One region of the Marinobacter sp. C1S70 genome, then DNA from elsewhere that is predicted to be linked to it. Evidence: predicted binding sites of a transcription regulator. Region 1 holds the regulator's gene; each other region holds the start of a gene.

Region 1 (4,257 bases):
GCGTTTATCCTGCTGGACGAACCCTTCGCGGGCGTAGACCCTATCTCCGTCAGTGACATCAAGCACATTATCCGGCACCTGCGGGATAAAGGCATTGGCGTATTGATTACCGACCATAACGTTCGGGAAACCCTCGACATCTGCGAGAATGCCTACATCGTTTCCGGCGGCCACATCATCGCCTCCGGCAATGCCGAAGCCATTCTGGCAAACCAGCAGGTGAAAGAAGTATATCTGGGTGATGAGTTCCGGCTCTGACCTGATAAAACTGGGTTTATCCGAGGTCTGATTGTTTTGATGATCTGTAGCAAGTAAACTCGGCAAAAAACTTGCTTATACTGTTCACAGACAATGGCAAGTAACCAGCGTACAACATTTTTTTCGGCCTGTGCGCCGGCAAAGCAACAACCGGGATGCCCACGAGTTATGGATCTTGAGCCATGGTTATGAAAGCCTCATTACAGCTTAAGCTGGGCCAGAGTCTGACCATGACGCCCCAGCTGCAGCAGGCCATACGCCTGCTACAGCTTTCTACCCTCGATCTCCAGCAGGAAATCCAGCAGGCGCTGGAATCCAACCCAATGCTGGAAACCTCAGAGGACGATGAGCACCCTGAAGGCGACGAGCGCGAAGAGCACGAGCACAGTGAAGCTTCCAGCTCTGAGGCCAACCAGGACGACAGCCACCAGGACGCGAGCCCGGACTGGGACGAAACCGAGAACGGCCCTGACTGGTCGTCCGAGAACGATATTCCGGACAACATTCCCGATGATCTGCCAGTGGATACCGCCTGGGACGACATCTACCAGTCTGCCCCGGCTCCGGCCAGCAAAGGCGAAGACGAGCACGAATCGGATTTCGAAACCCGGAACTCGCCTACCGAAACCCTGCAGGATCACCTCGAGTGGCAGCTGAACCTGACGCCTCTGAGCGAGCGGGATCAGGCCATTGCCCACGCGCTGCTGGATGCTGTGGATGAGCGCGGCTACCTGACGTCTGACATTGAGGACATTCACGCAGGCCTGCTGGACGAAACCGAAGAAGACCCGTTGGAACTGGACGAAGTGGAAGCGGTACTCCACCGCCTGCAACACTTCGACCCGCCCGGCGTGTTCGCTCGGGATCTCCAGGAATGCCTGCTGATTCAGCTCAACCAGCTGCCACCGGATACCCCCTGGCTGCGCCAGGCGAGACTGGTGGTTACCCAGTTCCTGCACCTGCTTGGCAACCGGGACTACGCGCAACTGTTACGCCGCAGCCGGCTCAAGGAAGACCAGCTGAAACAGGTACTGGCCCTGATCACCAGCCTGAACCCTCGCCCTGGCGATGTCGTGGACCGGGCCGAACCGGATTACGTTATCCCGGACGTTATCGTACGCAAACACGAAGGCCGCTGGCGGGTTGAACTCAACCCGGAAATCGCTCCGCGTATCCGGGTGAATGCCAGCTACGCGTCACTGATCCGCCGGGCTGACAGCAGTGCCGATAACACCTACCTGCGCGACCAGCTGCAAGAAGCGAAATGGTTTATCAAGAGCCTGCAAAGCCGGAATGAAACCCTGCTGAAAGTGGCCACCCGCATCGTTGAACACCAGCAAGGGTTCCTGGATCAGGGCGAAGAAGCCATGAAGCCTCTGATCCTGTCTGACATTGCCCAGGCGGTGGAAATGCACGAGTCCACGATTTCCCGGGTTACCACCCAGAAGTACATGCACACGCCCCGCGGTATTTTTGAGCTGAAGTACTTTTTCTCCAGCCACGTCAGCACCGCCGAGGGCGGCGAATGCTCGTCTACAGCCATCCGGGCGATGATCAAGAAGCTGATTGCCGAGGAAACCCCGAAAAAGCCATTGAGCGATAGCAAAATTGCAGCCATGCTAGGGGAACAGGGAATCAACGTGGCGCGGCGTACCGTGGCCAAATACCGGGAGGCCATGCATATTCCTCCCTCGAACGAACGAAAACGCCTGGTTTAAACTTTCGCCGGTGCAAGATGCACTGGCACGCAAGCCGGCAAGCACGCCGGCAGTATGACAACAGGAGACGCCTATGCAACTCAACATTTCAGGCCATCACGTAGAACTGACTCCCGCTCTGAAGGATTACGTCAACACCAAGTTCGAGAAGCTGGAGCGTCACTTCGACCACATCAGTAACTGCCAGGTCACCCTGGAGGTCGAGAAGGTGCGCCAGATGGCGGAAGCCACGCTGCACGTGATTGGTGGTGAGATTCACGCAAAGGCAGAAAATGAGGACATGTACGCCGCAATCGACGCTCTGGTCGACAAGCTGGACCGTCAGATCCTCAAGCACAAGGAAAAGAACGTAGACCGGATGCACGGTAACGGCGGTCGCTGAAGCGCGAACCTTACCGGGTGTTTCATGAAACGAGCTGCGGCGGGGCTAACCGGCCGCAGCCTTTTTTTTACGGACATGCAGTCGATCCATGAGCGAGCCATCCCTGACCATCGACAATATTCTTGCCCCTGAACTGACCCTCTGTAAGGTGCCGGCCTCAAGCAAGAAACGTGTGCTGGAGTTCATCGCTGAACGGATTCACTTTCAGGATGAAATCCTCAGCGACACCCAGATCTTCAACAATCTGGTCTCCCGCGAACGGCTGGGCAGCACCGGTATCGGTGAGGGTATTGCCATCCCCCACTGCCGACTGGAAGGCCTGGACCGCGTCATCGGCGTGCTGATGACTCTGGAGGAACCGGTAGACTTTGATGCTATCGATAACCAGCCGGTAGATCTCGTGTTTGCACTGATCGTCCCCAAAGAAGCCACCAGTGAACACCTGGAATTACTGAGCCAGCTGGCGGAGCGCTTCAATGACAGCACTTTCTGCGCCCGGCTGCGCCAGAGTGAAGATCCCGCGACCCTTTACCAGCGTATGGCGGAGAGTAATCACTGAGATCAGCCTGATATCTGGACAGGCTGCCAGGCAGATTGAAGGAGAAACAGTCCCATGAAGCTGATTATCGTCAGTGGCCGATCCGGTTCCGGCAAGAGTACGGCCCTGCATGTGCTGGAAGACCTGGGATTCTACTGCATCGACAACCTGCCCATTGGCTTGCTGTTCCCGCTGACCCGAGAGGCGGCCACTCAGGAAGCGCCCGGCCGGCTGAAAAAAATGGCCGTCAGTATTGATGCCCGTAACCTGTCCGCCGAGCTGGCCAATTTTGAAACCATTTACCAGCAACTGAAGCAGACCGGTGTCGAGGTTGAAATCATTTTCCTGGATGCCGACGAACAGTCACTGCTGCAACGCTTTCACGCAACCCGCCGCAAGCATCCACTGAGCGATGACAAGACGTCTCTGCGGGAGGCAATCACCAACGAAAAGCAATTGCTGGAACCCCTGTCAAAGCTGGCCGATCTTTACGTCAACACGACCGGGCTCTCCATGTACGAGCTACGCGACATGATCAAGCAGCGCGTGGCCGGCCGCAAGGATCAGGAACTGGCACTGCTGTTCCAGTCCTTTGGCTTCAAGCACGGCGTGCCGGTGGATTCAGACTATGTCTTCGACGTACGCTGCCTGCCCAATCCATACTGGGACACCAGCCTGCGCAAACACACCGGCGTTGATCAGCCGGTCATCGAATTTCTGGAACGGGAACCGCTGACCCGTCAGATGGTGAATGACGTCACGGGCTTCCTGAATACCTGGCTGCCCTCGTTTGCCGACAGCAATCGTAGTTACATGACCATTTCCATCGGTTGCACCGGTGGCCAGCACCGCTCCGTTTATGTGTGTGAGCAGCTCGGGCGCTATTTCCGCGATCATTACCGTAATGTGCAGGTGCGCCACACCGAACTGCCACACCTTCAAGCCCGGGGAGAAATCTGAGCGCCTATGATTTGCCGCCCCATCACCATCATCAACAAACTCGGTCTGCATGCACGGGCTACAGCAAAGCTTGTGGCCACCGCTTCGAACTTTGACAGCAAGGTACGAATCCGGGGCAAAGGCCGGGACGTAGACGCCAAGAACATCATGCAGGTGATGATGCTGGCTGCCAGCCAGGGCACCGAAGTGGAACTGGTTGCCGATGGCCCGGACGAACAGGATGCCATCGACGCATTGACTGCCCTGATTGACGATTATTTTGGTGAAGGGGAATAACCTCCGGTTTCGTCATTCACCTACAATCCTTTCTCACGTGTGCCACCTAACTCCGCTATAATGCAAAGGTTTTCTGATCGCAGGTGGTTCAATGACCGACATTCTGGAAAAAAGCCAGGCCCGCC
Region 2 (4,257 bases), on a different contig from region 1:
TTCGTGGGTTAAGCGTGGCCAGAGCACTGTGTACCCGCTGTGGCTTGCACCCGAACACCTGCGTATGCGAGGTTTGCGAGCAGGTCGACAACCGCCATCGCGTCATCATTTTGCAACACCCGTCAGAAGTCGGTCACAGCAAGGGTACGGTGCGAGTACTTCAGCAGTGCCTGACCCGGGTGGAAGTACTGGTTGGCGAGAGCCCTGCCTCCTTTTCCCAACAAGGCTTGGAGCGCCTGTTAACCGGAACCCGCACCGGACTGTTGTTTCCATGTGCTGACAGTCAGCCCGTGGAGAGCAACGCGGCAGGCCAGATCGACCAGTGGCTGGTTCTGGATGGCACCTGGCGTAAAGCCGCGAAAATCCTGCACCTGAACCCGCAGCTCCGGCAGTTGCCCTGCTTTCATTTCGCTGATCCACCAGCTTCACATTACCGTATCCGAAAGGCCCCAAAGGCCGGGCAACTCTCAACCGCAGAGGCCGTCGCCTACCTTTTTACATTGACCGAACCGGCCACAGATACCGAGCCATTACTCAGAGCTCAGGACGTACTGATTCGAAAACGGCTGGCCTTCGTTCCGGACCACCACAAAACCAAAGACCATGAAGCGCCCGATCCTGAACTCCCAGGAAGTCTCACGAATTATTGAAATGCCCTGGGAAGGTGACGAACCTGCACGATTTCGTTATGTTGAGGCAATCGCTGAGCAAAGTGGTGACAATTTATGGCATGGATCTCAGATAAAACAGCGGCAAACGAGTTGAGAGAGCAAAGTGCCAAGGTTCACAGAGGCGACCTTGAGGCCCTGCTTGAACGACAAAAAGCCGTTGAAGAGAAAGTCAAAAACAGCGGCAGGCTGAATCGTTTCTCTACCGATATCAAGCTGATGTTCTCGCTGATTCGCGATTACTGGTACGGCCACTACCGGGCCATACCCTGGAAGTCCGTCGCTGCGGTAGCCGGAGCGTTGCTGTACGTGCTGAATCCGCTGGACCTGATTCCGGATCTGATCTTCGGCTTCGGCCTGGTTGATGATGCCGGTGTGGTTGCCTTGTGCCTTAAACTGGTCGAATCCGATCTGCACCGCTACGCTGCATGGAAGGAGCTTCACTCATCATAGGATGAGGGACCAACCGGGCATTGATTAATAATCAACCAGGGAGTATTCTCCCGCCCCCTTAATCGTCACCTGCACAGTTCTGGAGTTACTGTGGATTTCGCCACCCTTATCGGCCTCGTCGGCGCCATTCTTCTGATTTCTTCGGCCATTATCCTGGGCGCATCGCCAGGCATGTTCATCAATCCGCCATCCCTGCTGATTGTGATCGGCGGTACCTTGCTGGTGGTTCTGGCCAAATTCAGTCTTGCCCAGTTTTTTGATGCCTTCAAGGTGGCAGCCCGAGCGTTCAAATTCAAACTGCCCGAAACTCAGGCCAGCATCGAAGAACTGGTGGAGATTGCCAGCATCGCTCGAAAAGAGGGCGTTCTTGGTATCGAAGGGAGGGAGGTCAGCAGCCCTTTCCTGGGCCAGGGTATTCAGATGCTGGTGGACGGACAGGACGGCAACACCATCAAGCAGCTCCTCAACAAGGAACGCCTGATGACACTGGAACACAACCGGTCGGGCGCGAAAGTGTTCACCGCCATGGCAGATGTGGCTCCGGCCATGGGTATGATTGGCACGCTGATTGGCCTGGTGCAGATGCTGTCCAACATGGAAGATCCCAAGTCTATCGGGCCGGCCATGGCCGTAGCCCTGCTGACCACGCTCTACGGCGCCATGATCGCCACAATGATCGCTACCCCCATTGCCGACAAGCTGTCCCTGCGCATGACGGAGGAGGCCCGCATGCAATCGCTCTATATTGATGCCCTCGTCGCCATCCAGGAAGGCACCAACCCGCGCATTATCGAGCAGATGCTGTCCAGCTATCTTTCGCCCAAAGAGCGGGCCAGAAACGGCGATGCGGAAACGGCAGGCGGTTAAACATGGATGATTTGCCAGAAGAGGAAAAGCCCGGGATTCCTGCGTGGGTTGTCACATTTGCCGACCTGATGTCGCTGCTGATGTGCTTTTTCGTATTGCTCCTGTCGTTTTCGGAAATCGACGCCCAGAAGTTCAAACAGATCGCCGGTGAACTCTCCAAGGCCTTCGGGGTGCAGCGGGAAGTGCCTGCGCTTGAGATCCCTCAGGGCACCAGCCCGATCTTCGACAAGTTTTCGCCGGCGCCGCCAGAGCCCACTGTGGTCAATGAAGTCAAACAGACCACCACCGACGTACAGCCCGAAATCCAGACTCTGAAAAGCCCCGAAGAGAAAGCCATTGAGGAATCCATCCAGGAACAGATGGACGCCAACATGGCCCGGATTCTTGAAGTGCTGGAACCGGCTATTATGGATGGCCGGATCAACGTCTCGGAAGATCAGCGCCGCATCATCATTCGCATTGAGGAGAAGGGCTCGTTTGCCTCAGGTTCAGCCCAACTGACCTGGGAATTCGAAGGCCTGCTTCTGGATATGGCGGAGGTTCTGGCCGACATGCCCGGCGACCTCGCCATTGAAGGCCATACCGATAACGTGCCCATCCGCACCGAACGTTTCTACAGTAACTGGGACCTGTCCGCAGCCCGTGCCGCCGCGGTGGCTAATGTTCTGCTGGCTCGGGAGCAGGTGACTCCGGACCGCATCCGGGTGACCGGTCTGGCCGACACCGAACCACGGGTACCCAACACCTCGCCGGAAAACCGAGCCAAGAACCGGCGGGTTGAAATCGTTATCGATCTGTCAGAGCCCATGGAAGAGCAGGAACTGCGCCTTCGCGAGCTGATTCGTTCCGAAAGCGAGTCGCAGGAAGCCATTATTGGCATTGAGCCCGGTCGGGATACGCCCAGCGAGATTACCTGGTAGTAAAACCTTGCCTCGCGCCCTATCCAGATTGGTGCACAAGCCCTTGATGCGCACGCCTCTGGTGCACTTTGACGCAGATAAATACCTCCCTCGGCGCCCTCAGGTTCTCCAACCCCCCTGCAGTACTTGATATGCATTGTTTTGGAACAGCACTTGCTTAAGTCGCACCCCAACAATGCACAACGGCTCATCAGAAGCCGCGTAATCAAAACACTCAGGAGAAAAACCCGTGGATATCACGAGTGCCGTACACACCCTGACCGAGAGCGCCAACACGCTCTTCATTCTGATTGGCGCCATTATGGTGCTGGCCATGCACGCCGGCTTTGCGTTCCTGGAAGTGGGCACTGTTCGCCATAAAAATCAGGTCAATGCCCTGGTTAAAATCATGACCGACTTCGGCATATCCGCAGTCGCCTATTTTTTCATCGGCTACTACATCGCCTATGGCGGGCACTTTCTCAATGGCGCCGCCGAACTCACCTCCGCCAACGGCTATGAACTGGTCAAATTTTTCTTCCTGATGACCTTCGCCGCGGCCATTCCGGCGATCGTTTCCGGCGGTATCGCAGAGCGTGCCCGCTTCTACCCCATGCTGATTGCCTCGGGCCTGATCGTGGCCTTCGTCTATCCTTTCTTTGAGGGCCTGATCTGGAACGGGAACTTTGGTTTCCAGGCCTGGCTGGAGAACCAGTTTGGTGCGTCCTTCCATGATTTCGCCGGCTCCGTTGTGGTGCATGCTGTCGGTGGCTGGATTGCTCTCGCTGCGGTGCTGCTGCTCGGCGCCCGCACCGGTCGCTATCGCAACGGTCGGGTCGTGGCCTTTGCCCCTTCCAACATTCCGTTTCTCGCCCTCGGCGCCTGGATTCTGACCGTGGGCTGGTTCGGCTTTAACGTCATGTCGGCCCAGACTCTGGACGGCATCAGTGGCCTGGTCGCGGTCAACAGCCTGATGGCCATGGTGGGGGGTATTCTGGTTTCCATGCTGCTCGGCCGCAAAGACCCTGGCTTCATTCACAACGGTCCGCTGGCCGGACTGGTGGCGGTGTGCGCCGGCTCAGACCTGATGCACCCCGTTGGCGCCCTGATTACCGGGGGCGTGGCCGGCGCCATCTTTGTCTACCTGTTCGAGTGGGCACAGGCGAAAATCGAGCGGCTGGATGATGTTCTGGGTGTTTGGCCCTTGCATGGCGTATGCGGTGTCTGGGGCGCCATTGCCTGCGGTATCTTCGGCCAGGAAGCGCTCGGGGGCCTGGGTGGCGTCAGCCTGATGTCGCAGATTATTGGCTCGGTGGCCGGTGTGATCGTGGCCTTTGCCGGCGGGCTCATCGTTTACGGTGCCATCAAAA
Region 3 (4,257 bases), on a different contig from region 1:
ACGATCAATTACACCCATGCCCTCGGTAACCTTGCCAAAAACGGCATAGCCCGGGCCTCGCACTCCGGCATTCAGGAAATCATTGTTGGCCACATTAACGAAAAACTGGCTGGTGGCAGAATCCGGCGCATTGGTCCGGGCCATAGCGATGGTGCCGCGAAGGTTGGGCAGGGTGCTGGTGGCTTCGTTCACAATCGGGGCTCTGGTTTGTTTGCGTCCAAGATTCTCATCGAATCCGCCGCCCTGGACCATGAAGCCGGGAATCACACGGTGAAAGATGGTGCCGTCGTAAAATCCGTTGTTTACGTAGGCCAAAAAGTTTTCAACGGTTTTTGGAGCGACGTCGGGCCGCAGCTGAAGCACGAATGCGCCTTCCGTCGTCACAAAGCGGACCTCCGGAAGTGCTGTTTCTTCGCTCTGGGCCATGGCTGGTGAGGTGGTCAGCAGAGTGGCAACGAAGGCAAACAGGACAGACATCACAATCGAGATGTGTTTTACGGTATTTGTCATTTTAAGGCAGCTCTCTGTTACAGGTGGTGACCAGAATACTGAGATAATCCGGTTATTACGAAGTTTGAGCAGATCTTAACAGATCATTACGCCATTAAGGGTAAATCAGAACAGCATGCTCAGAGGTTGTGGGCTACGCTTCACTTGATTGTTGAATACCGGGCCGGGTTGTACGGTGATCACTGATACTGCAGGAGGAATCTGGTGAGAATCCGTCAGGGTTTTGAAGAGAAATCCCGGCTTGGCCGGTTGCTGATCAATCGTGGCTATCTGTCTGAAGGTCAGCTGGAAGAAGGACTTCGTGCTCAAAGGGAAACCGGCCAGCGCCTCGGTGAGGTGTTAATCGCTGCCGGCTGGATCTCAGAGCGGGAGCTCCACCGGGTACTCAAGCATCAGTCCCGTTACCGTAACGCAGCGGCACTGGTTACCATGGTCACTCTGCCATTTCAGCCCCTGGTTTCACTGGCGTCCAGCAACACCAACGCAGGGCAGATTGGCGCTGAAGCGGGCGAGCTCTATGCACGGGGCGATCTCACGCCCTTGTCGGAAGAAGAAATGTCAGGGGTGTCTGCTCAAAGCGGTATCGGCCTGATGGAGCGCCTGGAGGCGGTTTCTTCCATGCCTGGCAGCGCCAGGGACAATCCCTCAGGTGACTCTCCCGATGTCGACGTGGTGGAAGGAATCAGGTTGGCGGCCAACGTGTTCGTGCCGGTGCTCAGCTTTCTGGATTCCGACCTTACGATTTCGGGTGTGCATTACCGGGACTCAGAGCCTCGCTACTCGCTGCAGGAAGACGGAGGCCTGCGGCTGGCATTTCCTGAGCGTATTGAGGAAATCCGGATGGACAACATTCGTGTGATGGGCGGGCAAACACCGCCCATGGGCAATGTCAGTATCCGGGATATCCGCTTTCACCCCGATTCGCAGATGACCATTTACACGCGCTGAAAGCCGTGCCCTGAAACGAAAAATGCCCGGAAAATCTCCGGGCATTTTATTTTCTCTGGGCGCTTGGTGTATCAGGCACTGGCCAGAATATTGGTGCTTGAGACGTTGGTCTGCTGGCCTTTGGCGCCATAGAGCTTCTGCTGGGCGGAAGCGCCTCGGAAGATGTCGGTAAGGCGTGACAGGCGCTTTTGCAGATGCCCAAGGATTCGGCCGTTGTTCTGGTTCACAGCCTGACATTCGCGCAAGTGGGTGTCTGCGTCTTTCCAGAGTTGGTGGAGCTCATCCATGCCCGCGGCCCGAATGAATCGTGATGGCTCTCCTGCGTTGGGCTTGTAGCCCATATTCACCAGCAGGTGAATTTTCTTTTTGGCGCGTTCACGAACGCCTTCAAGAATCTGGTTCTTCCGGCTGGTCATTTCTTGCAGGGGCTGGATATCCGCAGAGGAGAGCACGGATTTTTCCTGGTGGAGAAGTTCCGCCAGCAGCTCAAGCTGGCGGATATCTTCCTGAAGAATCGCTTTCAACTGTTCATGTGCGTTCATGCTTTACTCACCCGAAAATGCTTTTATCCATCTCAAGCATTTTCTGGGCCAGTTTCTGAGCATCTACCTTGTAGGTGCCGTTCTCAAGAGCAGAACGAATCTGTTCGATACGATCATCGTCCATTTCGGGGTAATCCCCCAGCTTCTGCTCAAGTTGCTTCAGGTTTTTTGCCTGATTGCTCAGGTTCACATTTTCACCGCGGGCAGCGGGGCTTTGGGCCTTGGCTTGTTCGCCAGTTGTCGCCTGTGAGCCCTGGTTGCCTGTGGCTTTGTCGGCCGTGGTGCGAGTGGTGTTGACCTGGCCTGGGCCAATTCCATTTAAGTCAACTGACATATCAATACCTGCTTGCCTGGGGCCACATCAAAGTGGCGTATTCGGGTTTATATCTACTTAACGGCAAATCCGCGCCATACTTTAGTTACAAAACGGAAAACATTTGCCGCTTTTGCTACTTTGCTGCCTTACATCGGAATTTCGACCCGCCCGGGGCCAACCGCACGGGCTTTGACTGTCCGGGACGAGCGGAGATTCTCTACCAGAACCTGCTCTCCAACCCCTGCACTCGCCAGTGCTTTACCGCGAGAAGACACCGAAAATGAGCCTGAACGCGCGGTGATAATAACATGATCGCCCCGCTCAATCGCGTTGGGGGCTTCAAGGAGATCCGGGGTCATTACCGTGCCGGCATTCACCGGGCGGCGCATCATCATCCCTGAAATGGACTCTTTGCGGGTGAGTACTCCGCGGCGACTGGCGTTGATCTGAACCGAATTTACGGTTACCAGATCCTGTGTCAAACGCTCCCCGCGCGCCAGGGGGCGAGCCGCTACCAGGGCAGGGCCATGAACCTCAACGCTGGTGGTCACGTACATTTTCCAGGGGCGTTCACCACTGCAGGAAACCAGGACCGACGGGCTGGTGGTCTGTAGCGGATCGCCCGCAAACTCGGCGTTCAGCCCCTGGTTGCAGGCAGCAAGGGCGATGCGGCTGTCGATAGCGCCAACTTCGTAGCGGCTCGTGTAGCCCTCGGCAGCAAGGGTTCTGGACCACTCTGCCAGGAACGTCTGGGCGGCGTTACGGATGGTTTCAGCAGTGGTACGTTCTGAAGACTGAGTGACCGGGCTCAGTAAAAGGCACAATGCAGCCAAAAAGATGATTCGCATACGCACCGGTTTGTCCTATGCTGTCTGTATCTGTGTGTTTTGTCGAAATTCGTTAAGGATTCGGGTTCTTGGGCCGTTAACCCTTAACAGGTCTGCAGGCGTCAAAGAATTGTCTTGGACATGCCTGAAACCACCTTACAATGATTTAAGCAATATTGATGCCGGTATAGGCACGCCAGGAGTAAAGCATCATGGCAGGGGTATTAGACAGCGTTAACCAACGCACCCAGCTGGTCGGTCAGAACCGGCTCGAACTCTTGCTGTTCCGTTTACGGGGGCAGCAGATGTACGGCATCAACGTATTCAAGGTCAAAGAGGTGCTTCAGTGCCCCAAGCTGTCATCGATTCCCAACAGCCGGAGCGTGGTTCGAGGGGTTTCCCACATCCGCGGTGAAACCATTCCGATTATCGATCTGAGTATGTCGATTGGCTTGCCGGGTATACCGCAGGAACAGCTGTCCACCAGTTTCGTGATCATCACGGAATACAACCGTAAAACTCAGGGCTTTCTGGTAACGGGCGTAGACCGGATTATGAATATGAACTGGGAAGACATTCTGCCTCCACCGAAGGGTGCCGGAAAGGATGTCTACCTCACGGCGGTTACCAAGATTGACGATAAACTTGTAGAAATCATAGATGTAGAAAAGATTCTTGCAGAAGTTTCTCCGCTCAGGGAAGATGTGACGGAAGAGCTGGTCAGCCGAAGTGCGGAACGGGTTCCCGGCCATTTGCCCGTGCTGGTTGTGGATGATTCTTCCGTGGCTCGCAGGCAGATTGAGCGCTGTTTGACCGCTATCGGAATGGAAGTGGTTACCAAAAACGACGGCAAGCAGGCGCTACAGTATCTCAAGGAGATTACCCAGGACGGTTCAAAAGCAAGCGACCACCTGTCTTTGATTATCTCTGATGTTGAGATGCCGGAAATGGACGGCTACACCCTGGTTACCAGAATCAAGGAAGATCCGGCGCTGAAAGAAATGTATATCATGCTGCATACCTCGCTGAGTGGCGTCTTTAACCGGGCGATGGTGCAGAAAGTGGGCGCAGACGATTTCATGGCGAAATTCAGCCCGGATGAGCTGGCCGAGCG

The links. Region 1 encodes sigma-54, which starts transcription at its own class of promoters, with help from an activator protein. Its sites were predicted from a motif close to ANTGGCATNNANNTTGCTNT; they were not measured.
Region 2: a site for sigma-54 is predicted at 3,049-3,068, ahead of Q669_RS18170 (ammonium transporter). Genes of this name have one in related genera too.
Region 3: a site for sigma-54 is predicted at 3,311-3,330, ahead of flgA (flagellar basal body P-ring formation chaperone FlgA). Genes of this name have one in related genera too.

Annotation. Positions count from the first base shown of each region.
Region 1 covers NZ_AXBW01000027.1:11,229-15,485, forward strand. The annotation lists gene lptB (LPS export ABC transporter ATP-binding protein) at 1-258, shown strand, start outside; gene Q669_RS09035 (RNA polymerase factor sigma-54) at 447-1,976, shown strand; gene hpf (ribosome hibernation promoting factor) at 2,050-2,358, shown strand; gene ptsN (PTS IIA-like nitrogen regulatory protein PtsN) at 2,447-2,917, shown strand; gene rapZ (RNase adapter RapZ) at 2,972-3,856, shown strand; gene Q669_RS09055 (HPr family phosphocarrier protein) at 3,863-4,132, shown strand; gene mgtE (magnesium transporter) at 4,224-4,257, shown strand, end outside.
Region 2 covers NZ_AXBW01000084.1:100,398-104,654, forward strand. The annotation lists gene Q669_RS18145 (phytoene desaturase family protein) at 1-12, shown strand, start outside; gene Q669_RS18150 (tRNA-uridine aminocarboxypropyltransferase) at 15-650, shown strand; gene Q669_RS18155 (YkvA family protein) at 726-1,121, shown strand; gene pomA (flagellar motor protein PomA) at 1,212-1,988, shown strand; gene Q669_RS18165 (flagellar motor protein MotB) at 1,991-2,908, shown strand; gene Q669_RS18170 (ammonium transporter) at 3,138-4,257, shown strand, end outside.
Region 3 covers NZ_AXBW01000040.1:4,549-8,805, reverse strand. The annotation lists gene Q669_RS12125 (peptidylprolyl isomerase) at 1-510, opposite strand, end outside; gene Q669_RS12120 (hypothetical protein) at 715-1,458, shown strand; gene Q669_RS12115 (flagella synthesis protein FlgN) at 1,530-2,000, opposite strand; gene flgM (flagellar biosynthesis anti-sigma factor FlgM) at 2,008-2,334, opposite strand; gene flgA (flagellar basal body P-ring formation chaperone FlgA) at 2,463-3,170, opposite strand; gene Q669_RS12100 (chemotaxis protein CheV) at 3,356-4,257, shown strand, end outside.